Regions from separate parts of the Azospira sp. genome, predicted to be linked through region 1. Evidence: predicted binding sites of a transcription regulator. Region 1 holds the regulator's gene; each other region holds the start of a gene.

Region 1 (9,263 bases):
TCCGCCAGGTGCTGCAGGGCGGCTGGGACGACGAGTCCGGCAGCGACTGGTAGAACCCCCGGGCGACACCTCTGGCACAATGCCTTTACGCCCCCGCATTCATAGAATCCGATAGCCCATGTCCGAGCAGAACCCCGACCTCATCGCCAAGCTTTCCGCCAACAACCTGAAAAAGCGCTACAAGTCCCGCACCGTGGTGCATGACGTGTCCTTCGAGGTGGGCAGCGGTGAGGTGGTCGGCCTGCTGGGCCCCAACGGTGCCGGCAAGACCACCTGTTTCTACATGATCGTCGGCCTGGTGCCCTCCGACGGCGGCTCCATCCAGCTGCAGAATCAGGAAGTGACCCACTTCCCCATCCACAAGCGGGCCCATCTGGGCATTTCCTACCTGCCCCAGGAGGCTTCCGTCTTCCGCAAGCTCAACGTGGAGGAGAACATCCGCGCCGTGCTGGAACTGCAGAAGCTGCCCAAGCACGAGATCGACCTGCGCCTGGAGGAACTGCTGGAAGAGCTGCACATCGGCCACATCCGCGCTTCCAATGCCGCCGCCCTGTCCGGTGGCGAGCGCCGCCGGGTGGAAATCGCCCGGGCCCTGGCTACCTCTCCCCGTTTCATCCTGCTGGATGAGCCCTTCGCCGGCGTGGACCCCATCGCCGTGCTGGAAATCCAGAAGATCATCCGTTTCCTCAAGGACCGCAGCATCGGCGTGCTCATCACCGACCACAACGTGCGTGAGACCCTGGGCATCTGCGACCGGGCCTACATCATCAATGAGGGCCGGGTGCTGGCGTCTGGCCGCCCGGATGAGATCGTTTATAATGAAGACGTCCGAAAAGTATATCTGGGCGAGAGCTTCCGTCTCTGACGAGCCCAGTCTCCGAGTCTTTCCCTCAACCCGCTCATTGCCGCCGGCCCCTTCGGCCCCGGGTCCATGAAACCAACCCTCCAACTCAAACTCTCGCAGCACCTGGCCCTGACGCCACAGCTGCAGCAGTCCATCCGGCTGCTGCAACTGTCGACGCTCGAGCTGGAGCAGGAGTTGGAGAAGTATCTGCTGGAAAACCCCCTGCTGGAGCGCGAGGACGAGAACTACGAGCCCTCCTACAGCGGGAGCGAAGGCGAATACGCCGGCAGTACGGCCGAGGCTGCTGCCGAAGGCCCGCGGGAAGGCGATAGCGGCGAATCCGGTGAAGGCGCCGACAGTCACGGCCCCGAAGAAGTCCGGGACGACAGCCGGGACAGCCTGGGCGAAGGCGAGGACTGGTTTGCCGAAGGCAGCTACCCTTCCGCCTCCCGCGACGAGGACGAGGATTCCGACTTCCAGGAAGTGCAGGCCGCCAACACCTCCCTGCGCGACCACCTCAACTGGCAGCTGGGCCTGATGCAGCTCTCCGAGCGGGACCGGCAGCTGGTCAGCTTCCTGATCGAGGCTCTGGACGAGGACGGCTACCTGACCCAGCCCCTGGAGGAGCTGCAGGAAGCCCTGCCGGAAGAGCTGGAAATCGACCTGGACGACCTGCAGATCGCCCTGCGCCACCTGCAGCACCTGGACCCGACCGGTGTCGGCGCCCGCACTCCGGGCGAATGCCTGGCCCTGCAGCTGGAAGCCCTGCCGGCCGACGAGGTGCGGGACCAGGCCCTGAAGCTGGTGCGCCATCACCTGGAACTGCTGGCCGGCCGGGACTTCACCAAGCTGAAGAAGCTGCTGGGCTGCGACGACGAGCGCCTGCGCGCCGTCACCAACCTGGTGAAGAGCCTCAACCCCCGGCCCGGCGCCCAGTACGCGCCCCTGGATGCCCGCTACATCACCCCGGACGTGGTGGTGAAGAAGGTGCGCAACCAGTGGACCGCCAGCATCAATCCGGACGCCTACCCGCGCCTGCGCATCAACCGGCTCTACGCCGAGATCCTCTCCAAGCAGCGCGGCTCCAGCCTCTCCGGCCAGCTGCAGGAGGCCCGCTGGCTGATCAAGAACGTGCAGCAGCGTTTCGACACCATCCTGCGCGTGTCCCAGGCCATCCTGGACCGCCAGCGCCAGTTCTTCGAACACGGCGAGGTGGCCATGCGTCCCCTGGTACTGCGGGAAATCGCCGAAACCCTGGGCCTGCACGAATCCACCGTTTCCCGGGTGACGACCCAGAAGTACATGGCCACCCCCCGGGGCATTTTCGAACTCAAGTATTTCTTCGGCAGCCATGTGGCCACGGATACGGGGGGCGCCTGTTCGGCCACCGCCATCCGGGCCCTGATCAAGCAGCTGGTGGCGGCCGAAGACCCCAGAAAACCCCTTTCGGACAGTCAAATATCCGAAATTCTTGGCCAACAAGGCATTGTTGTGGCGCGTCGAACCATTGCAAAATACAGAGAAGCGCTCAACATTTCGCCGGCCAACCTACGCAAGTCCATCTAAAAAAGGAGCGAGCCATGAACCTGCACATCACCGGACATCACCTGGAAGTCACCCCGGCGATCCGCGACTACGTCACTGCCAAGCTGGAGCGGGTTACGCGTCACTTCGACAGCGTCATCGACGTCAACGTCATCCTCACCGTGGAAAAGCTGAAGCAGAAGGCTGAAGTCACCGTGCGCGTGCCCGGCAAGGACATCCACGTGGATGCCGAGGATGCCGACCTGTATGCCGCCGTGGACACCCTGATCGACAAGCTGGACCGCCAGGTGCAGAAGTACAAGCAGAAGGCCCAGGATCACCACCGCGACACCATCAAGAATCACATCGAAGAGTGATCTGATTCCCTCTCCGGGACTGGGACGAAAGGCATAGGCGGCGGGGTCGTTTTCCGTTATGATCCCGCCACTTTTCGCCAGGTATCCTGCCTGAATCCCAGTCTCCAACCGGCCCTGCCGCCGCCATCCCGCTGTTCGGGGAAGGTTCCCGCCCCATGGATCTGATCGCCAAACTCCTCCCTCCCGCCCACATCCTGCTGGACCTCGAAGCCAGCAGCAAGAAGCGGGCATTCGAGCAGGCCGGACTGCTGTTCGAGAACAACCTGGGCATCGCCCGGGCCACGGTTTTCGACAGCCTCTTCGCCCGGGAAAAACTCGGTTCCACCGGCCTGGGCCAGGGGGTTGCCATTCCCCACGGCCGCATCAAGGGGCTCAAGGAAGCCGCCGGCGCCTTCATGCGCCTGTCCGCCCCGGTGCCTTTCGATTCCCCCGACGGCAAGCCTGTCGGCCTGATGTTCGTGCTGCTGGTGCCGGAACAGGCCACCGAGCAGCATCTGCAGATTCTTTCCGAGCTGGCCCAGCGTTTCTCCGACCGGGCCTTCCGCGAGGCCCTGGGCGCCTGCGACAACACCGACGACGCCCACCGCCTGTTCACCGACTGGGGGAACCATGCGGCAAATCTCCATCAGCCAGCTGTTTGAGGACCACCAGGACAAGCTGTCCCTGACCTGGGTCGCGGCCCAGGGCGCCGAACGCTCCATCGAGATCCGGGAGCGGGGCAACTACGGCGCCGACGTGGTCGGCCACCTCAACCTGATCCACCCGGAACGCCTGCAGGTCATCGGCGCCGCCGAGTACCAGTGGCTGAGCCGGGTCAATCCTGAGCGCCTCAAGGCGCAGATGAACGAAATCTTCGCCGCCCAGCCCCCCGCCGTCATCGTCGCCGAGGGACTGGAAGTGCTGCCGGCCGTGCTGGAGGGCTGCGAGAGCACCGGCACGCCCCTGTTCACCACCGCCAAACCCTGCTCGGCCGTGATCGACCTGCTGCGCATCTACCTTTCCCGCCGCCTGGCGGACACGGTGTCGGTGCATGGCGTCTTCATGGACGTGCTGGGCATGGGCGTCCTCATCACCGGCGATTCCGGCGTCGGCAAGTCCGAACTGGCCCTGGAACTGATTTCCCGGGGCCACGGCCTGGTCGCCGACGACGTGGTGGAACTGGCCCGCATCGCCCCCGCCACCATCGAGGGCCGTTGCCCTGGCATGCTGCGGGACTTCCTCGAAGTGCGGGGCCTGGGCCTGCTCAATATCCGCACCATCTTCGGCGAGACCGCCTCCCGGCGGAAAATGAAGCTCAAGCTGATCGTGCACCTGCAGAAGCCGGTGGCCGGGGTGGATGCGCCGCGCCTGCCCCTGGATGCCCAGACCCAGGAGATCCTCGGCGTGGCCGTGCGCAAGGTGGTCATTCCGGTGGCTGCCGGGCGCAACCTGGCGGTGCTGCTGGAGGCGGCGGTGCGCAACAGCATCCTGCAGCTGCGCGGCATCGACAACATGCAGGAATTCATCACCCGGCAGCAGAAGCTGCTGCTTGACGACGATATTTGACGAACGCATAGTGGTAAGCCCTGCCTGACCACTGACGGAGACACCATGAAAAAGATGCTGCTTGCCCTGTGTTCCCTGGCCTGTATCGGCCTGGCTCCCGTTGCCGGCGCCGCCGACGCGGCCAAAGCGCCGACGCCCCAGCAGGAGCGCATGAAGAACTGCAACAAGGAAGCCGGCGAGAAGGGCCTCAAGGGCGACGAGCGCAAGGGCTTCATGAAGACCTGCCTCTCCGGCAAGACCGCCGACGCTCCCGCCGCCAATGCGGAGTGCCAGTCCAAGGCCGCGGAGAAGAAGCTGGCCGGTGCCGCCAAGGCCTCCTTCATCAAGAAGTGCGAAGCCGACAGCCAGGCTGCCAAGTAAGCCAGGGGCGGACTTCCCGCAAAAATGCCAGCCGATTGAAGGCTGGCATTTTTTTTGACAGAATGGCCTGCCCCATTCCACCTGCCCCGGCGTTGATGCCGGGGACTTTTCCTGGAGTCCCGAGATGAAGCCTGCCCCCCTGCGTGCCGCTTCCCGCCTGCTCTGCTGTGGCCTGCTGCTGGCGGCAGCCGGCGGCGCCCGGGCCTTCAGTTTTGCCGAGGACGAGAAGCAGGGTGCTGCCGAGGAGGAGGGCCGCCGCGGCCGCATCGCCCAGCATCTGGCCGTTCCCTGCAAGGCTGCATTGCGCAACCAGGGCATCCTGGTGGCCCTGGCCGACCAGACGGCCGACGGCTACCAGCTGCAGGGCAGCAAATACGGCCGCCATGCCGCCGTGATCAACCAGAAGCTGAAGGCCCTGGGCCTGAAGACCTACACCGCCGAGGAGCAGCGGGCCCGCATCGCCCAGGCCGAGATGGAAGCCTATTTCCGCAACGACCCGGACGCGGCCCTGGCCGCTTCCAGCAAGCTGGGCGCCGCCTTCGTCCTCAAGGGCGGGGTTTCCACCCGCACCGCCTACAACCCGGTGGTGCGCCTGCCCGAGGTCTATGTGACCATGCATTTCACCCTGGCGGCGGCGGACGGCCGCACCATTTCCACCGCCACGGCCAAGGCCGAGTCCTATTCCGGCAGCGACACCGCCGGCATGGCCCTGGAGCTGGTCCATGAGCAGGCCGAGGAGGTCGTGGCCAAGCTCTACAACGATTACTGCCGGGCTGCCGGCAAACCAAAAAAATAAACCTACGGAGTCTTCCATGCGTCAGTACATCGCCCCCATTGCCCTGGCCCTGGCCTGCGCCGGTTCGGCCCATGCCCAGCCGGTTTTCGACAGCCCGTCGCCCACCGCCGGCAGCGACACCTCCAAGCAGGCCAACGAAATGGCCGACAAGGCCATGTACAAGCCGGTGGAGTACGCCAATGCGGCGAAGAAGGGCCCGGCCCTGGTGGTCATCCCGGGCGAAGTGAAGTCCAACAACGCCTCCTTCACCCAGAAGTACGGCCCCAACAACATCGCCGACTACGCCGAACTGGAACTGGGCAAGGCCAACTTCAAGATCCTCGAACGTTCCGACATGGGCCCCCTGCTCAACGAGTTCACCCTGGCCTACACCATGGGCGACCCCAGTGCCGCCCGCAAGCTGCTGCAGAAGGGCAAGTTCAAGACCACCAAGTACGTGGTCAAGTTCGACATCCTCAAGGCCGAGCAGGTGGCCCAGGCCCAGCAGGGCTTCGACGGCCGTGCCGTGGGCAAGCTGCTGGGCGTCTTCGGCGCCTTCTCCGGCTCCATGGGCGGGGCCCAGGCCGGGGCCGTCGGCGAGACGGTGGTCGGTTCGGTGCAGACCCAGGAAAACACCGGGGTGTGGATCATCGGCATGCGCTACAAGATCATCGACGCCAACACCACCGAACAGGTGGCCACCGGCTATACCGAAGAGAAAATGGAACTGGGAGCCAAGGGCTCGTCGGTGATGGGCGTTTCCTCCGGCGCCTCCGGCGGCCTCACCCTGGACAGCATGGTGCAGCGCCTGGTGCAGAAGAACGTCTGGGAAATCGACAGCAAGTACAAATAACCTGCCGCCGGGAGAGCCGCTATGGCCGAGGCTATGCCGCCCAGACTGGGCAAGTACGAGGTCCGCCGAGAGTTGGGGCGGGGGGCCATGGGGGTGGTCTATGAGGGCTTCGACCCGGGCATTGCCCGGCGGGTGGCCCTCAAGACCGTGCGCCGGGACCAGCTGGAGAAGGACGAGGCCCAGGAGCTGCTGAGCCGTTTCCAGCGCGAGGCCCAGGCCGCCGGGCGGCTCAACCATCCCAACATCGTCGCCATCTACGAGTATGGCGAGGACGGGGGCACCGCCTTCATCGCCATGGAGTATGTGGAAGGGCGGGAGCTGAAGGACTATTTCGACAAGTCCGAACGCTTTTCCCTCAGCGAGATCGCCCGCCTCATGGGCGAGCTGCTCTCCGCCCTGGACCACGCCCACGGCAACGGCATCGTGCACCGGGACATCAAGCCGGCCAACATTTTCATCCTGCACAACGGCCAGGCCAAGGTGGGGGATTTCGGCATCGCCCGCATCGAATCCTCCAACCTGACCCAGGCCGGCTCCGTCCTCGGCACTCCGGCCTACATGTCGCCGGAGCAGTTCATGGGGCAGACGGTGGACGGCCGTTCCGACCTGTTCTCCGCCGGTGTATTGCTCTACCAGTTTCTCACCGGGGAAAAGCCCTTCACCGGCCAGCTCACCACCATCATGCACAAGGTGTTGAAGGAGGACCCCATCGCCCCTTCCGAGCTCAACGTGCAGGTGCCGCGGCGTTTCGATGCGGTGGTGCGCAAGGCCCTGGCGAAGCGGCCGGAGCAGCGTTTCCAGAGCGCCCGGGAATTTGCCGCCGCCCTGCAGCAGGCCATGGCCGGCGGCCCCGAGGAGGAGGCGACCCTGGTGGCCGATGAGGTCACCCTGCTCTCTGCCGAGGCGGAGCGGACCCTGGTCTCCGGGGCGGCAGGGCCCGCCGCAGCCGGCGAAGCCACCCGGGTGGTGCCATCGCCAGCGGCCAGCAAGGACGCGCCTTCCAGCCATGGCATGGCCGGGACGTCCGTCCCGCCTGCCTCCCAGGCCGTTGCCAAATCCCGTCTGCCCTATGCCTTGGCGGCGGGGGCGGCGATCCTGGTGGCGGCCGGTGCCGGCTACCTGTACCTGGGCCGCGGCGGCGACGGATCGGGTTCCCCGGCAGCGTTGCCGACGGCTTCGGTAGCGGCGGCCGACAACGGCACCATCGTCATTTCCGCCGTGGGCGTGGCCGATCCCAGCGATTCCCGCCTGGCCGGCGATCCGGCCCTGCTGCAGGCCGCCCTGCGGGAGGATGCCCGTCGCCAGCTGGTGGAAAAGGCGGTGGCCCTCAACGTGCAGCCGGCCTCCCTCTCCCGCTACTACGATCTGCTGTCTGCCCGCCTGCTTTCCCGCAGCGGCGACTTCATCGAATCGGTGCTGCAGGAAGAGGCGCCACAGCAGGAGGCCGGCGGTCTGGCCACCCTGGGCACCCGGGCCGTGGTGCGGGTGCGGGAAGTGCAGAAATCCCTCAACCAGATGTCTGCCGAGGAGCGGGTGGATTTCATCCGCAACAACGGCGACCCGAAAATCTCCGTCACCATCAACACCCGGGGCGAAGCCGGCGACGCCGTGCGTTCCCCCATCGCCGAGAACATCCTCAAGGAGCGGGTCCAGTCCTTCGGCTTTCGCACCTGGGGCGATGCCGCCAAGGGCCAGCCGGGGGCCGATTTCGCCATCGTCGGCGAGGCCCGCTTCAAGAAGCTTTCCGCCACCCTGCAGGCTTCCGGCCTGACCATCGAGAAGTACGTCATCACCTCGTGGACGGTGAAGTGCATCGACCAGGCCAGCGGCGAGGAAATTTACTTCAACACCACCCTGCCCCAGAACGGCAGCTGGGCCACGGAAGAGGCGGCCCTGAAGGATGTGGGCCGGCTGGTGGGCGAGGAGTTCTCCAAGAGCTTCTTCCTGCAGCACTTCCGTTTCGCCGGCCAGAAGGTCCGCTTCCGCTTCGGCGCCCTGCCCGACAAGGCCCTGCTGCCCAGGTTGCAGCAGGAAATGAACGGCCTGCGGGCAGTGCTGGGCACCCGTCTCGACGGCGAGGTGGTGGAGGCGGAGCTGTCCGGCAGCCTGCCGGCCACGGCGGAGCTGGCCCAGGCCGCCGTCCTTGCGCCCCTCAACCGCAAGCTGGGCCAGCCCTGCTTCAGCGTGGTATCCACCGCCGGCAGCGAGGTGACGGTGGGCCTGGACAGCCGTTGCAGCAGCGCTGCCGGCCTGGCTCGCCTCAACGAGGCGCCGCCGGCCGCCCTCTACGAAGCCACGCCCGGGCGCCGGGCCGAAGTGGTGAAAAACCCGGCCCTGCTGAAGAAGCTGGAAATCTGAAGGCGGGCCTGGGGACAGGCCCAAAAGAAACGGCCGGCAGGCATGACGCCTCCGGCCGTTGGTTTTGGTTGGGGCCCGCTTACAGGTATTCGAACTGGGCCACTTCCATTTCGGTGCTGCCGCTGGCGGCGGTGTGGCCGAAGGCCACCAGGCCCTTGTTGCGCAGGACGATCTCCTCGCGCCGCAGGAACACTTCGGCCTCGCCTTCGAAGGCGACGAAGGTGCCGTTGGTGCTCTGGTCGATCAGCACGTACTTGTCGCGCCGGCGTTCGATCTTGGCGTGGCTGCGGGAGGCCTTGCGGTCCTCGATGACCACGTCGTTCTCGCCGCCGCGGCCGAAGGTCAGGGTGGAGGTCTTGTCATCCAGCAGATAGGCCTTGCCGTGGTGCCGCACGCAGAGGCGGGTCACGGTGCGCAGGGGCTGGGTGGGGTCGATGCTGGGAGCCTTCATGGTCAGCTCCTCGGTCTCCTGCCACAGCACCTCGACGATCTGCATTTCCTCGGCCTTGCCCTTCACCGGCAGCCGGTCCACATCCCGGGTCGAAGCCCGCAGCAGGGGCGAGACGGTGGCCAGGCTCTGGGCGTTGGTGATGATCTGGCCGGCCTTGGCCAGACCGGCCATGCGGG
Region 2 (9,263 bases), on a different contig from region 1:
TTCAAGAAGAGTCGCGAAGACAACAAGGTTCCCGAAGCCCGCATGGTCAAGGTACCGGCGCCGACCCCGGCCGCCGCGCCCCAGCCCGCCGGGGCTCCTGCCGCGCCCGCCGCCGCGCCCCTCGAAACTCCCTCCAAGGCCGCCCCGGCCGTGGATTCCATGTCCCTGGACTTCACCGGCTTCTCCCTCGGCGACCTGGAGTCCGGCGGCATCGAGCTGGATAACGAAAGCGATCCCCTGGAAGCCGTGGTGGAACAGGCCGCCGTGCTCTACGCCAACGGCCAGGAAGGTGTCGCCAAGGCCACCCTGGAAGACGCGGTGGGCCGCTACCGTTCCGGCCCCACGGCCATCCGCCTGTGGATGATGCTGTTCGATTTCTACCAGCTGCACGGCGACAAGGCCGCCTTCGAAAACCTGGAACTGGACTTCGCCCGCATTTTCGAGCGATCCCCGCCGGCCTGGTGCGATACCAAGAAGGCCGAGGCGGTGGTGGCTGGCGGCACGCCCACCACCCTCTTCAAGGGCGCCATGGAAGGCAGCAATCATGCCGCTTTCGGCATCCTGGCCGATGCCCTGGAGAAGAACCAGAAGCAGCGCCTGGACCTGTCCAAGGTGCAGCAGCTGGACGATGCCGGGGCCGAGCGTTTCCTCAAACTGTTGCAGCAGTCGGCCAAGCGCAAGCAGGTGCTGGAACTGGCCGGCATCGAGGCCCTGGAAGGCCTGCTGGCCGCTGCCGCAGTCACCGGCAAGGCCGAGAATCCCCAGTGCTGGCTGCTGCAGCTGGAACTGCTGCAACGGGCCGGCCGCCAGGAACAGTTCGAGGAGCGGGCGGTGGATTACGCCGTCACCTTCGAAGTGTCGCCCCCCTCCTGGGACCCGGCCCGGGTCCAGGCCACCCCGGTGGCCGCCGCCCAGTGTCCGGACTGTACGGACGGCAGCGAGGGCGACGAGGCCTACCGTCTCAGCGGCGAACTGAAAAACGCCCGCTTCAACGACCTCAAGGATTTCGCCGAAAGCCGGGACCCGGTGGTCCTGGATTTCACCGCCGTGGTGCGCATCGACTTCGTCAGCGCCGGCGCCCTGGTGAATATGCTGACCCCCTGCAAATCCGCCGGCAAGGCGGTCATCATCCGCAACACCAACCGCCTGGTGTTCGAGCTGCTGGCGGTGGTGGGGGTCAATGCGGTGGCCCGCATCGAGCCGGCCCGCAAGTGAATTGGCAGCCTGCCGCCCCGCCGTGGCGCGGGCGGCAGCGCATTTCCCCTTCTTTCCCGAACTGAAGAAACCGCATGGAACAGTATCACGGCACCACCATCCTCTCGGTGCGCCGCGGCGCCTCCGTCGCCATGGGCGGCGACGGCCAGGTGACCCTGGGCAACATCGTCGTCAAGGCCACGGCGCGTAAGGTACGCCGCCTCTACAACGACCGCATCCTGGCCGGCTTTGCCGGCGGCACTGCCGACGCCTTCACCCTCTTCGAGCGCTTCGAGGCCAAGCTGGAAAAGCACCAGGGCAACCTGGTCCGCTCCGCCGTGGAGCTGGCCAAGGACTGGCGCAGCGACCGGGCCCTGCGCCGGCTGGAGGCCATGCTCTCCGTCGCCGACCGGGAGTCCTCCCTCATCATCACCGGCAACGGCGACGTGCTGGAACCGGAGTACGGCATCGTCGCCATCGGTTCCGGCGGCGCCTACGCCCAGTCCGCCGCCCGGGCCCTGATCGAGAACACCGAGCTGGCCCCCGGCGAGGTGGTGCGCAAGTCCCTGGAGATTGCCGGCGACCTGTGCATCTACACCAACCGCAATTTCACCATCGAGACCCTGGAGTAAGGACGCCATGACTCAGATGACTCCCCAGGAAATCGTGCACGAGCTGGACAAGCACATCGTCGGTCAGGCCCAGGCCAAGAAGGCCGTGGCCATCGCTCTGCGCAACCGCTGGCGCCGCTCCCAGGTGGAAGAGGGCCTGCGCCACGAGATCACGCCGAAGAACATCCTCATGATCGGCCCCACCGGCGTCGGCAAGACCGAGATCGCCCGCCGCCTGGCGCGCCTGGCCAATGCCCCCTTCATCAAGATCGAGGCCACCAAGTTCACCGAGGTGGGCTATGTGGGCCGGGACGTGGACACCATCATCCGCGACCTCATGGAGACCGCCATCAAGGGCCAGCGCGAGCAGGCCATGAAGCGGGTGCGGGCCCGGGCCGAAGACGCGGCCGAGGACCGGGTCCTCGACGCCCTGCTGCCTCCCGCCCGGGGTGCCGGCTTCTTCAACGAGAACCAGGGCAGCAGCGAGGATTCCACCACTCGCCAGAAATTCCGCAAGAAGCTGCGGGAGGGCGAACTGGACGACAAGGAAATCGACATCGAGGTGGCGGCCCCCGGCATGCAGGCGGAGATTTTTGCGCCGCCGGGCATGGAGGAGCTGACCAGCCAGATCCAGGGCATGTTCCAGAGCATGGGCACGGCCCGCAAGAAGTCGCGCAAGCTGAAAATTCCCGAAGCCATGAAACTGCTGGTGGAGGAAGAGGCGGCCAAGCTGGTCAATGACGAGGAAGTGAAGCTGGAAGCCCTGAAGAACGTGGAGCAGAACGGCATCGTCTTCCTCGACGAGATCGACAAGATCGCCTCCCGCTCCGATGCCCATGGCGCCGACGTCTCCCGCCAGGGCGTGCAGCGGGACCTCTTGCCCCTGGTGGAAGGCACCACCGTGTCCACCAAGTACGGCATGGTCAAGACGGACCACATCCTCTTCATCGCCAGCGGCGCCTTCCACCTGGCCAAGCCGTCGGACCTGATCCCCGAGCTGCAGGGCCGCCTGCCCATCCGGGTGGAACTGGATTCCCTCTCCGTCTCCGATTTCGAGCAGATCCTGACCCAGACCGACGCCTGCCTGACGCGCCAGTACCAGGCCCTGCTCGGCACCGAGGGCCTGAAGCTGGAATTCACCGCCGACGGCATCAAGCGCTTGGCGGAGATCGCCTACTCGGTCAATGAAAAGACCGAGAACATCGGCGCTCGCCGCCTGTACACGGTCATGGAAAAGCTGCTGGAGGAAGTCTCCTTCACCGCCGGCAAGTCCGGCGCCGAGACCCTCACCGTGGACGGCGCCTACGTGGATGCCCGCCTGGGCGAACTGTCCCGGGACGAGGACCTCTCCCGCTACGTGCTGTAAGAAGCGGGGCGGCGGCAGGCCGCCCCGACGTCCCCAACTAGGGGCAACCCTGATGGCCGCCCCGCCCGGGCCGCCGTTACACTCTCCCGGAACCCCGCCCTGGAGCCGGCATGCTGCTGCGCATCGTCGCCATCGTCTTTCCCCTCTTCGCCATCGTCTTCTTCGGCTGGCTCTACGGCCGCAAGAAGCAGCCGGACATGGCCTTCGCCAACCAGCTCAACATGGAAGTGTTCGTGCCGGCCCTGGTCTTCGCCGCCATGGCCGACAAATCCTTCGACCTGGCCGCCAACTGGGGGCTGGCCGTAGGCGCCGTGGTGGGCGTGGTCGGCTCCGGCCTCGCCGGCTGGGGCCTGGCCCGTCTGCTGGGCAGCGCCCCCAAGACCTTCGTGCCGCCCATGATGTTCAACAACTGCGGCAACCTGGGTTTGCCCCTGGCGGTGCTGGCCTTCGGCGACGGAGCCCTGGCTCCCATGGTGGTGCTGTTCATGGTCTCCAACCTGCTGCACTTCTCCTTCGGCGCCTGGCTGCTCGACCACCACACCCGCCTGGCCAATCTGTGGCGCATTCCCGTGGTGCTGGCCAGTCTGGCCGGCCTGGCGGTGAGCCTGCTGCACATTCCCATCTGGCCGCCCCTGAAGCTGGCCATCAAGATGCTGGGCGACGTCTCCATTCCCCTGCTGCTCTTTTCCCTCGGCGTGCGCCTGGCCGGCTCCAGCCTGTCGGCGGTGCGGGTCGGCCTGTGGGGCGCCCTGGCCCGGCCCCTGGTGGGCCTGCTGCTGGCCTACGCCACCGCCCTGGCCTTGGGCCTGGAAGGGCAGCAGAAAGCCCTGCTGGTGATCTTCGGCGCCCTGCCGCCGGCCGTGCTCAACTACGTCTTCGCCGAACGCTATCGCCAGGAGCCGGACCAGGTGGCCTCCATCGTCCTGCTCGGCAACCTGGCCGCCCTCCTGTTCCTGCCCCTGGCCCTGGCCCTGGTGTTGCCCTAGTCCGTCGAGTCCGGGAGCGGCCTACCGGGCCGGCAGGTTTTCGGGCCAGGGCAGGGGCCTCTTCCCCTGTCCGAAAACCTACAAATGTCGCATTCCTCTCCCCCCGCTGCGGGCCCTGTCTGAAATCAGCAACCGCATGATTTAAATAGCTTGTTTTAAAAAATCCGGCCCTGGCACCCTTATTGCTGATACCCCGGCAAGAGGCCATGCCATGACAACCATCACCATCAACGACACCACCCTGCGCGACGGCGAACAGACCGCCGGGGTGGCGTTCACCGCCGCGGAGAAACTGGCCATTGCCCAGGCCCTGGCGGCGGCCGGGGTGCCGGAGATGGAGGTGGGCATTCCCGCCATGGGCGAGCAGGAGCAGGAAGTGATCCGGGCCATCGCCGGCCTTGGGCTGTCCAGCCGGCTCATGGTGTGGGGCCGCATGTGCGCCGCCGACCTGGAGGTGACGCGGCGCTGCAATGCCCACATCGTCAATCTCTCCATTCCCGTTTCCGACCAGCAGATCCGCCACAAGCTGAACAAGGACCACCGCTGGGTGCTCGATTCCATCCGCCGCTTCGTGCCCGAGGCCCGGGCGGCGGGGCTGGAGGTGTGCGTCGGCGGCGAGGATTCCTCCCGGGCCGACCTGGACTTCCTGCACCGGGTCATGGAGGCGGCCCAGGCCGCCGGCGCCCGCCGTTTCCGCTTTGCCGATACCCTGGGGGTGCTGGACCCCTTCATCACCCACCAGCGCATCGCCGCCCTGCGGGCCCGCAGCGACCTGGAAATCGAAATCCACGCCCATGACGACCTGGGCCTGGCCACCGCCAACACCCTGGCTGCGGTGACCGCCGGCGCCACCCACATCAACACCACGGTGAACGGTCTTGGCGAGCGGGCCGGCAATGCGCCCCTGGAAGAGTCGGTGATCGCCCTCCGGCATCTCTACGACATCGACAGTGGCGTCGATCCCCTGCAGCTGCCGGCCATCTCCGATCTGGTGGCCAAGGCTTCCGGCCGGCCGGTGGCGGTGAACAAGAGCATCGTCGGCGCCAACGTGTTCACCCACGAGGCCGGCATCCACGTGGATGGCCTGGCCAAGAACCCGGCCAACTACCAGGCCTTCGATCCGGCGGAAGTGGGCAAGGGCCACCGCATCGTGCTGGGCAAGCATTCCGGCTCCACCGCCGTGATCCACGCCTACAAGGACTTAGGGATAGACATCGACGAGGGCATGGCCCGCCGCATCCTCTCCCGGGTGCGCAGCTACGCCATGGCCTTCAAGCGCCCGCCGGGCTTTCGCGAACTGATGAGTTACTACCTGGAAGGGATGCAGGGGAGCGGCCGTCCGGCCCCCCGGCTGCATGTCGTCTGAACAAGGAGAAGCCTATGGAAACCCTGATGGACGAACTGCAGCAGCTCTCCACCGCCGAGGAATTCCTCGACTACTTCGGCCTGGAATACGACCCGGCCGTGGTCAGCGTTTCGCGCCTGCACATCCTCAAGCGCTTCAACCAGTACCTGGCCCGGGAAGGCGGACTGGCGGGCCTCAACGAGGGCCTGAGCCGCATCAAGTGCCGGGAGCTGCTGGCCCGGGCCTACACCGATTTCGTTCATTCCTCCGGGATCGAGCAGAAGGTTTTCAAAGTGTTTCAACAGGGCGTGCAGCGGGTATCCGTGGATAGCCTGCGCCGCTCCCTAGGAGAGGCAAGCCATGCATAGTGTCGTCTGTATCAAGCAGGTGCCGGACTCGGCCCAGATCCGGGTGCATCCGGTGACCAACACCATCATGCGCCAGGGGGTGCCGGCCATCATCAACCCCTACGACCTGTTCGCCCTGGAAGAGGCCCTGCGCCTCAAGGACAGGTTCCGCGGCACCGTCACCGTGGTCACCATGGGCCCGCCCATGGCCGAGGCGGCCCTGCGCAAGTGCCTTTCCTACGGCGCCGACGACGCCATCCTGGTGTCCGACCGGGCCTTTGCCGGTTCCGACACCCTGGCCACCTCCTACGCCCTGGCCACGACCATCAAGAAGATCATGGGCAACATGCCGGTGGACCTGATCTTCACCGGCAAGCAGACCATCGACGGCGACACCGCCCAGGTGGGCCCCGGCATCGCCAAGCGCCTCGACTACCAGCTCCTCACCTACGTCTCCAAGATCGTGGACCTGGACCTGGAGAAGAAGGAAATCACCGTGGAGCGCCGGGCCGAGGGCGGCGTGCAGCTCCTGAAGACCGCTACCCCCTGCCTCATCACCATGCTTGAAGGCACCAACGAGATGCGCTTCGGCGACCTGGACGACCTGTTCCGCGCCGCCCGCTATGACCTCAAGGTGTGGAACCGGGAAGCCGCCGGTATCGACGATGCCGAGATGATCGGTCTCAAGGGCAGCCCCACCGTGGTGAGCAAGGTCTTCGCCCCCCGTCCCCGCAGCCAGCGGGCCGAGATGGTGGAGACGGTGGACAACGATCCGAAGAACCTGGCCGTGACCCTCCTGGCCAAGGTGTTCACCCAGCACCCCAAGCTGGAAAAGGAAATCGCCAAGCGGGCGGGTTAACCAGGGAAGAGGACAACAGCCATGAGCGAACAACCGAAAAAGCCGGCGAAGAAAAAGGTCGAACTGGACCCCCGCTTCGTCAATTACAAGCACGTCTGGGTGGTCGTCGAGAGCGAGCGCGGCGAAGTGCATCCGGTCTCCTGGGAACTGCTGGGTGAGGGCCGCAAGCTGGCCGACGCCCTCGGCGTGCAGCTGTGCGGCGTGGTCATGTGCGGCCCCGGCGAACGCGGTGCCGGCATCTGCGGCGAGGCCTTCACCTACGGCGCCGACAAGTGCTACCTGATGCAGGACGAGGTGCTGAAGGACTACCGCAACGAGCCCTACACCAAGGCCCTCACCGATCTGGTGAACACCTACCAGCCGGAAATCCTCATGCTCGGCGCCTCCACCCTGGGCCGGGACCTGGCCGGCTCGGTGGCCACCACCCTGGGCACCGGCCTGGTGGCCGACTGTACCGAACTGGTGATCGAGACCGAGACCCGCAACCTGGCCTCCACCCGTCCCACCTTCGGCGGCTCCCTGCTCTGCACCATCATGACCCAGCGCCACCGGCCCCAGATGGCCACCGTGCGCCCCCGGGTGATGGCCATGCCGGAAGCCGACGGCAGCCGTAGCGGCGAGATCGTCACGGTGCCCTTCTCCATGGTCGAGACCTCCATCGTCACCAAGGTGCTGGAGTTCATCGCCGACGACACCCGGGACAAGCCCAACCTGCCCTTCGCCGACATCATCGTCTCCGGCGGCCGGGGCCTGAAGAAGCCGGAGAACTTCCAGCTGGTGTGGGACCTGGCCAAGGTCCTGGGGGCCGAGGTGGGCGCCTCCCGTCCGGTGGTGCAGGCCGGCTGGGCCGAGCTGGACCGCCAGGTGGGCCAGTCCGGCAAGACGGTGCGACCCAAGCTGTACATCGCCGCCGGCATCTCCGGCGCCATCCAGCACCGGGTGGGCATGGACGGAGCCGACGTCATCATCGCCATCAACACCGATGCCAACGCCCCCATTTTCGACTTCGCCCACTACGGCATCGTCGGCAACGCCATGACCATCCTTCCGGCGCTGACCGAAGCCTTCAAGGCCCACCTGGCGCAAGCCAAAAAAGCCGGCTAACAGGAGAACACCATGGCTGAAAAATTTGACGTGATCGTGGTCGGCGCCGGCATGGCCGGCAACGCCGCCGCCTACACCCTGGCCAAGGGCGGCCTCAAGGTGCTGCAGATCGAGCGGGGCGAAACCCCGGGCTCGAAGAACGTGCAGGGCGCCATCCTCTACTCGGACGCCATCGAGAAGATCATTCCCGACTTCCGCGACGACGCCCCCCTGGAGCGCCACCTCATCGAGCAGCGGGTGTGGATCCTGGACGACAATTCCTATGTCGGCACCAACTACCGCTCCGAGGATTTCAACAAGCCGCCCTACAACCGCTACACCATCATCCGCGCCCACTTCGACCAGTGGTTCAGCAAGAAGGCGCGGGAGGTCGGTGCCCTCACCATCTGCGAGACCACCGTCACCGAGCTGCTGCTGGACGGCAAGAAGGTGGTGGGGGTGATGACCGACCGCAAGGGCGGCGAAATCTACGCCGACGCGGTGATCCTGGCCGACGGGGTGAATTCCCGCCTGGCCACCAAGGCCGGCTTCCATCCCGAGATCAAGCCCAAGGATGTGGCCCTGGCGGTGAAGGAAATCCACTTCCTGCCCCAGGAGACCATCGAGGCCCGCTTCAACATCGGCGAGGAAGAGGGCGTGGTCATCGAAATGGCCGGCACCATCTCCGAAGGCATGATGGGCACCGCCTTCCTCTACACCAACAAGGAATCCATCACCCTCGGCATCGGCTGCATGCTGTCGGACTTCAAGAAGCAGAAGACCACGCCCTACGAGCTGCTGGACAAGATGAAGAAGCATCCTTCCATCGCCCCCCTGATCGAAGGCGGCGAGATGAAGGAATACGCCGCCCACCTGATCCCCGAAGGCGGCTACAACGCCGTGCCCCAGGTCTATGGCGACGGCTGGCTGATCGCCGGGGATGCCGGCATGTTCGTGAACGGCATCCACCGCGAAGGCTCCAACCTGGCCATGACTACCGGCATGCTGGCGGCCCAGACCCTGGTGGAGCTGAAGCAGGCGGGCAAGGCCTTCACCGCCCCCAACCTTTCCAAGTACAAGGCCAAGCTGGACGACAGCTTCGTCATGAAGGACCTGAAGAAGTACCGCCGCATGCCGGACATCTTCCACAAGAACAACCAGTTCTTCACCACCTACCCGACCCTGCTGTCGAAGGCGGCCCAGACCATCATCCGGGTGGACGGGGTGGACAAGAAGACCAAGGAAAAGGAGATCAAGAAGAGCTTCATCGCCTCCCGCTCCGTCTTTGGCCTGATCGGCGACGCCTTCAAGTTCTGGCGCGCCATGGAATAACCCGGAGGACATGACCATGTTGAAAGTCGAAGAGAAACTGTTCCAGGACCGCTACCGGGTCGATTCGGGCCGTCCCCACATCCAGATCAAGAACGCGGAAATCTGCACCCACAAGTGCGCCGAGCAGCAATGCACGGTGT
Region 3 (9,263 bases), on a different contig from region 1:
GCCGCCCAGGGTGGTGGGCAGGAAGGTCTCGGGAATGTGGCCGTCCATGGAGCCGGAGAGGTCGGGCAGCACCACCGGGGTGAGACCGAAGGCTTCCACCATCTCCTTCACCTCCTCGATGTCGCCGGGGGTGAGGTGGCAGCCGGGCAGGATGTTCACCTGCCAGGGGCGGCGCACGTTCGACGGTTTGGCGATGGTCTCCACCATGCGCAGCACCGCCTTGCCCCAGCCGTCCTGGAAGGCGCCGGCGAAGTCCGGGGTGGAGACGAACACCACCTCCATGTCCGCCAGTTCCGGGTGCTTCTGCCGGATCAGCTGGAGGAAGCCGTCCACGTCGTCGCCCTTGGCCTCGGTGATGCCGGTGGAGATGAGGCCCACCAGGGCCGGGGCGGCCCGCTTGTGGATATTCACCAGGGCCTGCTCCACATTCTCCAGGCCGCCGAGGATGGTAGTGACCTCGTTCATGGCCGTGGTCTGCAGGGGAATGGTCTCGCGGAAGTGCTTGACGAAGAGCACCAGGCCGAAGGCGGTGCAGCCCTGGGAGCCGTGCAGCAGGGGCAGGGCCTGGTCCATGCCGAGGAAGGCCAGGGCGGCGCCGATGGGCTGGCTCATTTTCAGCGGATTGACGGCGCAGGCCTTCCTGCTGTGCTTGACCTCAGCCATGGCACACCTCGCCTTCAAGTGCTTCCTGGTTACAGGACTGCCACTCTTCCAAGTCCTGTTCCCAGTCGGGCCGCTCCCAGGGGGCCGGCTGGCGCACCTGCTGCCACACCGGGTTGTAGAGGGCCTTGTCGATTTCATCCACCAGATTGACGATGCCGTCGTAGCCGGCCAGGGCGTGGTGCCGCTCCTGGTTGATCTCCACCCAGGGGGTCTTGGCCTTCAGCGCCACGAACTGGGAACGGCCGCCGGAGAGCATCACGTCGGCCTGGGAGTCCCTGAGCATCCGGTACATCTCCCGGGGCGGCAGCTCGTCGAACATGTGGGCGTCGGTGCCCATGATCTCCTTCACCTTCTCCCGGTCGTTGGCGGTGGTCTTGCGCATGGAGGTGCCGACGATTTCCATGCCCACTTCCTGCAGGGCCGAGACCACGGACCAGGACTTCACCCCGCCGGTGAACAGCAGCACCCGCTTGCCCTTCAGGCGCGCCTTGTAGGGCTCCAGTCGGGCCCAGGCCTTGGCTTCCTCCCGGGCGATGAGGGCCTCGGCCCGTTCCGGCAGATCCGCCGGGCCGCCCTGGCGCACCAGCAGGGCGCTGATCTTGCGCAGGGCGTCGGACATGTCGGAAACGCCGTAGAAGCTGCCCTCGAAGAAGGGAATGCCGTAGCGCTCCTCCATCTTGCGCGCCACGTTGATGAGGGCCTGGGAGCACAGCATGATGGCCGCCCTCGCCTTGTGGGCCGTGGCGATGTCGTTGTAGCGGCCGTCGCCGGAGATGGTGGCGAGGATGCGGATGCCCAGTTCGTCGAAGAGGGGCTTCACCTGCCACAACTCCCCCACCACGTTGTATTCGCCGATCAGGTTGATGTCGCAGGGGGTGGTGTACTCGGGCTCCCGGGTGCCGATGACGTAGTCCAGCAGGGCTTCGCCCCCCAGCTTGTTGCCCAGGTTCTTGCTGCCGACGAAGCCGGGGGCATTCACCGGGATCACCGGCTTGCCGAACTTGGCGGCGGCGGCCTTGCACACCGCCTCGATGTCGTCGCCGATCATGGCCGGCAGGCAGGTCTGGTACACGAAGACGGCGGGCGGGTCGTACTTGTCGATGATTTCCTTGATGGCCCGATAGAGCTTCTTCTCGCCGCCGTACACCACGTCCATCTCGTTCATGTCGGTGGTGAAGCCGGTGCGGTAGATATGGGAGCCGGAGGAGAGGGTATGGCGCGAATCCCAGGAATTGCCTTCGCAGGCGATGGGGCCGTGTACCAGATGGGCCACGTCCACGATGGGCTGCAGGGCGATCTTGGCCCCGTCGAAGGCACAGCCGCCGGCAGCGGCGCCCGGAGTGAGCTGCTTCTTGCAGCCCGCCTTGCGTTCCTTCTCGCCCTTGGCCTGGTTGGTGGCGCAACCCGGCTCTTCCAGGACACTGGCCACCTTCTGTTGCAACGCGCTCATGTCGGCTCTCCTACAATTTTTCTTTTGTGAGCCTTAAGTAGCAGGTTTGGTGCCAGTGCCCGGCACTGCCCCAAAGTGCTTGTTTTTGCTGCCTCGTCAGGGCCGTGGCGGCGCCATGGGGCACCGTCCTGTCGGTTTCGCGACAGCCCCGGGGGGCCTCTTGTTGCACTTGGCACCAGACCGGCCGGACCGGGGGCCAGCCTTTATGCCGGCCCCTGCTCGCGGTATATTTGCCCGCCTATGACTGACATTCGCCCTGCCATCGTCCTGCTTTCCGGCGGCCTGGACTCCGCCACCTGCCTGGCCATCGCCAAGAGCGAAGGCTTTGCCCCCTATTGCCTGTCCTTCGACTACGGCCAGCGCCACAAGGCCGAGCTGCAGGCCGCCGCCCGGGTGGCGGCCGCCCTCGGCGCCAAGGAGCACCGCGTGGTGCGCCTGGACATCGGCCAGTTCGGCGGCTCCGCCCTCACCGACAGTTCCATTGCCGTGCCCGTCGAGGGCGTCCAGGCCGGCGGCATCCCCGTCACCTATGTGCCGGCCCGCAACACCGTCATGCTCTCCTTCGCCCTGGCCTGGGCCGAGGTGCTGGGGGCCAAGGACATATTCGTCGGTGTGAATGCCGTGGATTATTCCGGCTACCCGGACTGCCGCCCCGAATTCATCGCCGCCTTCGAACGCATGGCCAATCTGGCCACCAAGGCCGGGGTGGAAGGGGCCGAGCTGCATGTGCATGCGCCCCTGATCGACCTCACCAAGGCCCAGATCATCCAGCGCGGCACCGCCCTCGGTGTCGATTACGGCATCACCGTCTCCTGCTACCAGGCCGACGACGAGGGCCGGGCCTGCGGCGTCTGCGATTCCTGCCGCCTGCGGGCCGAAGGCTTCCGCGCCGCCGGCCTGGCCGATCCCACGCCCTACCGTAGCGCCTGATGGACAGCCTGCCCGATCTGTCGCCCCTGCTGTGGCTGGCCGCCGGCCTCGGCGGCCTCTTCGGCGCCGTCGCTCAGCGCACCTGCTTCTGCACCATGGGCGCGGTGTCCGACATCGTGAACATGGGGGACTGGAACCGCATGGGCATGTGGCTGCTGGCCATGGGCACGGCGGTGCTGGGTACTGCCGGCCTGCAGCTGGCGGGCCTCATCGACGTGGCCAATTCCATCTACACCGCCCCCCGCCTGCTGTGGGCGTCCCACCTGGTGGGCGGCCTGCTGTTCGGCATCGGCATGGTGCTGGCCTCGGGCTGCGGCGCCAAGACCCTGGTGCGCCTGGGGGGCGGCAATCTCAAGTCCCTGGTGGTGTTCCTGGTCATGGGCCTCACCGCCCTGGCCACCCTCAAGGGCCTGCCGGCCCTGCTGCGGGTCGGCCTGCTGGATGTCCTGGCCGTGGATCTGTCCGCCCCGGGCCAGGACCTGCCCCGGCTGCTGCAGCCCCTCCTGGGCCTGCCGCCGGCCACGGCGTCGGCCCTGGTGGCCGGCAGCGTCGGCGGCCTGCTGCTGGCGGCGCCCCTGCTGCGCGCCGACTTCCGCCAGGCCGAGTACATCCTCGGCGGTCTGGCCATCGGCGCCGCCGTGGTGGGCGGCTGGTTCCTCAGCGGCCATCTGGCCTTCGTCGCCGAACATCCCGACACCCTGCAGCCGGCCTTTCTCGGCACCAACAGCGGCCGCATGGAATCCCTCACCTTCGTCGCCCCGCCGGCCTATGCCCTGGAACTGTTCGCCACCTGGAGCGACGCCAGCCGCAGGCTGACCCTGGGCATCGCCACGGTGCTCGGCGTCGTTGCCGGTTCCGCCCTGGTGGCCCTGTCCCGCCGCAGCTTCCGTTGGGAAGGCTTCCGCGATGCGGAAGACACGGCCAGCCACCTCATCGGCGCCGTCCTCATGGGCTTCGGCGGCGTCACCGCCCTCGGCTGCACCGTGGGCCAGGGCCTCTCCGGCATCTCCACCCTGGCCCTGGGCAGCCTCATCACCACCCTGGCCATCATTGCCGGCGCCTGGCTGGCCCTGCGCCTGCAGTACCAGCGCATGCTCAGCGAATAGCCCGCTTGCCCGCATCAATCCCGGGTTTGACAGGCCAGGGGGTGCCCCCTATAATTCGCGCTCCGTTTTTGCGGGTCGGTAGCTCAGTCGGTAGAGCAGCGGACTTTTAATCCGTTGGTCGCGAGTTCGAATCTCGCCCGACCCACCAGCCTCTTAAAAAAGAGGTGTACAAACGGAAGTAGGGCGGCTATAATGCGCCCCTCATTCGGGTTGTTAGCTCAGTTGGTAGAGCAGCGGACTCTTAATCCGTAGGTCGAGTGTTCGAGCCACTCACAACCCACCAGATTCAGGTAAAACGGCCTCCGCTAGGGGGCCGTTTTATTTTGCAGGGCTGCCGTTTTCTCGTTGGCGGCCCGAATGTGTGGCCCATGTAGCTCAGTGGCAGAGCACTCCCTTGGTAAGGGAGAGGTCGGCAGTTCAATCCTGCCCATGGGCACCATCCTTTCCGGTGGCGCCAAGCCGTCCGCAGCGCGCCCCGTCCGGGGCTATTTTTTTGTCTTGAGCCGGTGCAGGTTTTCTCTCCAGGGGAAGTCATGAAGATGATTGCGCGGAGTTGCTCTGTCCTGTTGTGCCTGTTCGCCTTCCTGGCGGCGCCGGCCTTTGCCAATGAAGGCGGCGGCGGGGCGGCGGCGGAGCCCCTGCGTTTCGTCGTCAATCTGGCCGGCAGCGGCCGCATCCTGCAGGTGGACATGGTGTTCGAAGTGGCCCACGCCGAGGTGGATGGGACTCTCAAGGCCATCCGTCCCAAGGTGCAGCACAAGCTCATCATCCTGCTCTCCTCCGAGCAGCCGGAACAGCTGCTGACCCTGGAGGGCAAGAAGGCCCTGGCGGAAAGCATCCGCGACGTCCTCAACAGACTCCTCGACGAGACGCCCAAGAGCGGCGTCAAGGAAGTGCTGTTCACCAACTTCATCATCCAGTAGGCGAGTCCGCCTTCCTGGTCGCCAGGGCCGCTACAGGCGGTGCCGGGCGGCAAGAAAAAAGCCCCGGGGCCTTGCGGCCGGCGGGGCTTTTCTTTTTGGCCGGGGCTAGCCCGGCCGTTGCGACTCAGCGCTGCTTCTTGGCATCCACCACGGCCAGGGCCGTCATGTTCACCAGGCGGCGCACGGTGGCGGTGGCGGTCAGCACGTGCACCGGCTTGGCCACACCCATGAGGATGGGGCCGATGGTGACGCCTTCGCCGCCGGTCATCTTCAGCAGGTTGTAGGAGATGTTGGCGGCGTCCAGGTTGGGCATCACCAGCACGTTGGCCTCGCCCTTGAGGGGGGATTCCGGATCGGACTGCAGGCGGATTTCCTCGGACAGGGCGGAGTCGCCGTGCATTTCGCCGTCGATCTCTAGGTCCGGGGCCTTGGCCCGGGCGATGTCGGCGGCTTCGGACATCTTGCGGGCGGAGGCGGACTGGGAGGAGCCGAAGTTGGAGTGGGAGAGCAGGGCCACCTTGGGGGTGATGCCGAAGCTGCGCACGGTCTCGGCGGCCATCACGGCGATGTCGGCCAGCTGCTGGGCGTCCGGGTTCTCATTGACGTGGGTGTCGCAGAGGAACAGGGCCCGGTTGGGCAGCAGCAGGTGGTTCATGGCGGCCAGGGTGTTGTGGCCGGCGGCCTTGCCGATCACCTCTTCCACCTGGCGCAGGTGGTGGGCGAAGCGACCGCTCATGCCGCAGATCAGGGCGTCGGCGTAGCCGAGCTTGACCAGCATGGCGCCGATGATGGTGTTGTCGGAGCGCAGGCGCATCTTGGCGATGTCGATGGTGACGCCGCGACGCTTCATCAGCTGGTGGTAGGCGCTCCAGCATTCCTTGTAGCGCTCGTCGTAGTTGGGGTTCACCACTTCGAAGTGCTCGCCGGCCTTGAGCTTGGAGCCGATCTTCTGCAGCCGGGCTTCGATCACTTCCGGGCGGCCCACCAGGATGGGCTTGGCCAGGCGCTCTTCCAGGATCACCTGGATGGCGCGCAGGACGCGCTCGTCCTCGCCTTCGGCGTAGATGACGCGGCTGGCTTCGCCCTGCTTGGCGGCGGAGAAGACGGCGCGCATGCCGACGCCGGTGTGGGTGTTGAATTCCTTCAGCTTGTCCCGGTAGGCGTCCATGTCCACGATGGGACGGGTGGCGACGCCGGATTCCATGGCGGCCCGGGCTACGGCCGGGGCGATGATGGAGATGAGGCGGGGATCGAAGGGCTTGGGAATCAGGTACTCGGGGCCGAAGGTCAGCTGCTGGCCCTGGTAGGCCATGGCCACTTCGTCGCTGACTTCTTCCTGGGCCAGGGCGGCGATGGCCTTGACGCAGGCCAGCTTCATTTCCTCGGTGATGCGCTTGGCACCCACATCCAGGGCGCCGCGGAAGATGAAGGGGAAACAGAGGACGTTATTGACCTGGTTGGCGTAGTCGGAGCGGCCGGTGGCGATGATGGCGTCGGGACGGACTTCCTTGGCCAGTTCCGGCATGATTTCCGGGGTCGGGTTGGCCAGGGCGAAGATCAGCGGGTCCTTGGCCATCTGCTTGACCATCTCGGCCTTCAGCACGCCGGCGGCGGAGAGGCCGAGGAAGATGTCGGCACCGACGATGGCATCGGCCAGAGTGCGGGCGCTGGTTTCCTGGGCGTAGCGGGCCTTGGTGGCTTCCATCTTGGCGTCGCGGCCGACGTAGATGACACCCTTGGAGTCGCAGACGGTGACGTTCTCGCGCTTGATGCCCAGTTCGCACCACAGGTTGAGGCAGGAGATGGCGGCGGCGCCGGCGCCGGAGCAGACCACCTTGACGCTGGCGATGTCCTTGCCGATGACCTTGAGGCCATTGAGCATGGCGGCGGCGGAAATGATGGCGGTGCCGTGCTGGTCGTCGTGGAAGACGGGGATGGACATGCGTTCCTTCAGCTTCTCTTCGATGTAGAAGCATTCGGGGGCCTTGATGTCCTCCAGGTTCACACCACCCAGGGTGGGTTCCAGGGCGGCGATCATGTCGATCAGCTTGTCCGGGTCGTTCTCGGAGATTTCGATGTCGAAAACGTCGATGCCGGCGAATTTCTTGAACAGGCAGCCCTTGCCTTCCATCACCGGCTTGGCGGCGAGGGGGCCGATGTTGCCCAGGCCCAGCACGGCGGTGCCGTTGGTGACCACGCCCACCAGGTTGCCGCGGGAAGTCATTTCGTCCACGGCGTTGGGGTTGGCGACGATTTCCTCACAGGCGTAAGCCACGCCGGGGGAGTAGGCCAGGGCCAGGTCCCGCTGGTTGGTCAGACCCTTGGTGGGGCGAACGGCGATCTTGCCGGGGGTCGGCAGGCGGTGATATTCGAGCGCTGCTTCGCGCAGATCCTTTTCCATGACTTAACTCCTGGGGAGCCGCGCGGGCTCCCGGGCTTGCTGTGAAAAATAAAAGAGCGGAAGTATGCGGGTTTTTCCCAATGGACGCAAAGAGCGGTTATCCACAACTGCTTGTTGCGGCACAGCATTTTTGCCTCGGGAGGCGGGCGGCAAAAGCGCGAAAAATCGCTGCCGGGAATGTCGCCGCTGATGGGGTGGCGGCCGCTGCCGGCAGCCACCCCGTCAGCGCTACCAGGGCTGGCCGGGCAGGGCGGCGCGCCACTTGTCCCAGTCGATGGCGGCAACGGTGGCGTCGGCCAGACGGTTGAGGTCCGCCTCGCGCCGGGCCACCGGGTCCACCGTCTGCGCCGGGGCGAAGCCCGTGTCGGCACCGGCCCAGGCCAGCAGGGCGGCGAGGGCCTCGGGCTGGTCGAAGAGGCCGTGGCAGTAGGTGGCGAGGATCTGCCCGTCCGCCGACAGGGCGCCGTCGGGGCGGCCGTCGGCGAAGATGGCGGCGGGCCGCTCCAGGGCCGGGCCGTGGCTGACGCCCATATGGATTTCGTAGCCGGCCAGGGCCGCGTCCCCGGGCAGGCACAGCCGGCCGCTCACGTTGCGCAGCTGCTTTTCCGCCGCCAGGGAGGTTTCCAGGTCCAGCAGGCCGAGGCCGTCGGCGGAGCCGGGGGCGCCTTCCAGGCCGAGGGGGTCGTGCAGGCGGCGGCCCAGCATCTGCAGGCCGCCGCAGATGCCGATGACCTTGCCGCCGTAGCGCAGGTGGCGGCGCAGGGCAGTGTCCCAGCCATGCTGGCGCAGCCAGGCCAGGTCGGCCTGGACGCTCTTGGAGCCGGGCAGGACGATCAGGTCCACGTCCTGGGGCGGCGCCTCGTTGGGGCCGATGAAGCGGAAATCCACTTCCGGATGCAGGCGCAGGGGGTCCAGGTCGTTGTGGTTGGAGGTGCGCGGATAGACAGGCGCCACGGCCCTGAGACGGCGGCCCTGGCTGGGGCCCGCATCCAGGCTGGTGCGCGCCACGGCATCCTCCGCGTCCAGGTACAGGCCGTGCAGGTAGGGCAGGACCCCCAGAACGGGTTTGCCGGTGCGGGCCTCCAGCCAGTCCAGTCCCGGTTGCAGCAGGCTGATGTCGCCGCGGAAGCGGTTGATGAGAAAGCCCACGGTGCGCTGCTGTTCGCTCTCCGAGAGCAGCGCCAGGGTGCCCACCAGATGGGCGAAGACGCCGCCCCGGTCGATGTCGGCCACCAGCACCACCGGGCAATCCACCGCCTCGGCGAAGCCCATGTTGGCGATGTCCCGGTCCCGCAGGTTGATCTCCGCCGGGCTGCCGGCCCCTTCCACCAGCACCGCCTCGTATTGCTCACAGAGGCGGCCGTAGGATTGCAGCACCGCCGCCATGGCCCGGGGCTTGTACTCGTGGTAGTCCCGGGCGTTGAGGTCGGCCACCGCCTGGCCGTGGATGATGACCTGGGCGCCGGTGTCGGTATTGGGTTTCAGGAGCACCGGATTGAAGTCGGTATGGGGCTCCAGGCCGGCCGCCAGGGCCTGCAGGGCCTGGGCCCGGCCGATCTCGCCGCCGTCCACGGTGACGGCGGAATTCAAGGCCATGTTCTGGGACTTGAAGGGCGCCACGCGTACGCCGCGCCGGTGCAGCAGACGGCACAGGGCCGCCACCACGGTGCTTTTTCCCGCGTCCGAGGTGCAACCCTGGACCATGAGGGTGGGCTTATTCATTTAAAATCCGCTCTTTCGTGCCAGGACGATGCAACAGCGCCGGCACTGTTGCCCGGTCGGCCGGCCGC

Evidence for each region. The regulator sigma-54, encoded in region 1, starts transcription at its own class of promoters, with help from an activator protein. The targets are predictions, from matches to a motif close to TGGCACGCTTNCTGCTNA.
Region 2: the regulator sigma-54 is predicted to act here: its motif matches at 4,329-4,346, upstream of nifV (homocitrate synthase).
Region 3: the regulator sigma-54 is predicted to act here: its motif matches at 2,151-2,168, upstream of nifE (nitrogenase iron-molybdenum cofactor biosynthesis protein NifE).

Annotation. Positions count from the first base shown of each region.
Region 1 covers NZ_JAOTRW010000006.1:227,141-236,403, forward strand. Annotated here, with positions in the region: gene recX (recombination regulator RecX) at 1-53, shown strand, start outside; gene lptB (LPS export ABC transporter ATP-binding protein) at 119-865, shown strand; gene OEL49_RS10825 (RNA polymerase factor sigma-54) at 932-2,410, shown strand; gene hpf (ribosome hibernation-promoting factor, HPF/YfiA family) at 2,425-2,745, shown strand; gene ptsN (PTS IIA-like nitrogen regulatory protein PtsN) at 2,901-3,386, shown strand; gene hprK (HPr(Ser) kinase/phosphatase) at 3,355-4,290, shown strand; gene OEL49_RS10845 (PsiF family protein) at 4,336-4,650, shown strand; gene OEL49_RS10850 (hypothetical protein) at 4,775-5,446, shown strand; gene OEL49_RS10855 (hypothetical protein) at 5,463-6,278, shown strand; gene OEL49_RS10860 (serine/threonine-protein kinase) at 6,312-8,636, shown strand; gene OEL49_RS10865 (adenylate/guanylate cyclase domain-containing protein) at 8,716-9,263, opposite strand, start outside.
Region 2 covers NZ_JAOTRW010000009.1:197,974-207,236, reverse strand. Annotated here, with positions in the region: gene OEL49_RS14705 (STAS domain-containing protein) at 1-1,215, shown strand, start outside; gene hslV (ATP-dependent protease subunit HslV) at 1,290-1,826, shown strand; gene hslU (ATP-dependent protease ATPase subunit HslU) at 1,834-3,171, shown strand; gene OEL49_RS14690 (AEC family transporter) at 3,282-4,157, shown strand; gene nifV (homocitrate synthase) at 4,369-5,523, shown strand; gene nifW (nitrogenase stabilizing/protective protein NifW) at 5,538-5,870, shown strand; gene OEL49_RS14675 (electron transfer flavoprotein subunit beta/FixA family protein) at 5,863-6,708, shown strand; gene OEL49_RS14670 (electron transfer flavoprotein subunit alpha/FixB family protein) at 6,730-7,812, shown strand; gene OEL49_RS14665 (FAD-dependent oxidoreductase) at 7,825-9,123, shown strand; gene OEL49_RS14660 (ferredoxin family protein) at 9,140-9,263, shown strand, end outside.
Region 3 covers NZ_JAOTRW010000009.1:172,395-181,657, reverse strand. Annotated here, with positions in the region: gene nifN (nitrogenase iron-molybdenum cofactor biosynthesis protein NifN) at 1-663, opposite strand, end outside; gene nifE (nitrogenase iron-molybdenum cofactor biosynthesis protein NifE) at 656-2,113, opposite strand; gene queC (7-cyano-7-deazaguanine synthase QueC) at 2,354-3,043, shown strand; gene OEL49_RS14535 (YeeE/YedE family protein) at 3,043-4,149, shown strand; tRNA gene OEL49_RS14530 (tRNA-Lys) at 4,222-4,297, shown strand; tRNA gene OEL49_RS14525 (tRNA-Lys) at 4,357-4,432, shown strand; tRNA gene OEL49_RS14520 (tRNA-Thr) at 4,514-4,588, shown strand; gene OEL49_RS14515 (flagellar basal body-associated FliL family protein) at 4,683-5,072, shown strand; gene OEL49_RS14510 (NADP-dependent malic enzyme) at 5,197-7,473, opposite strand; gene OEL49_RS14505 (cobyric acid synthase) at 7,702-9,195, opposite strand.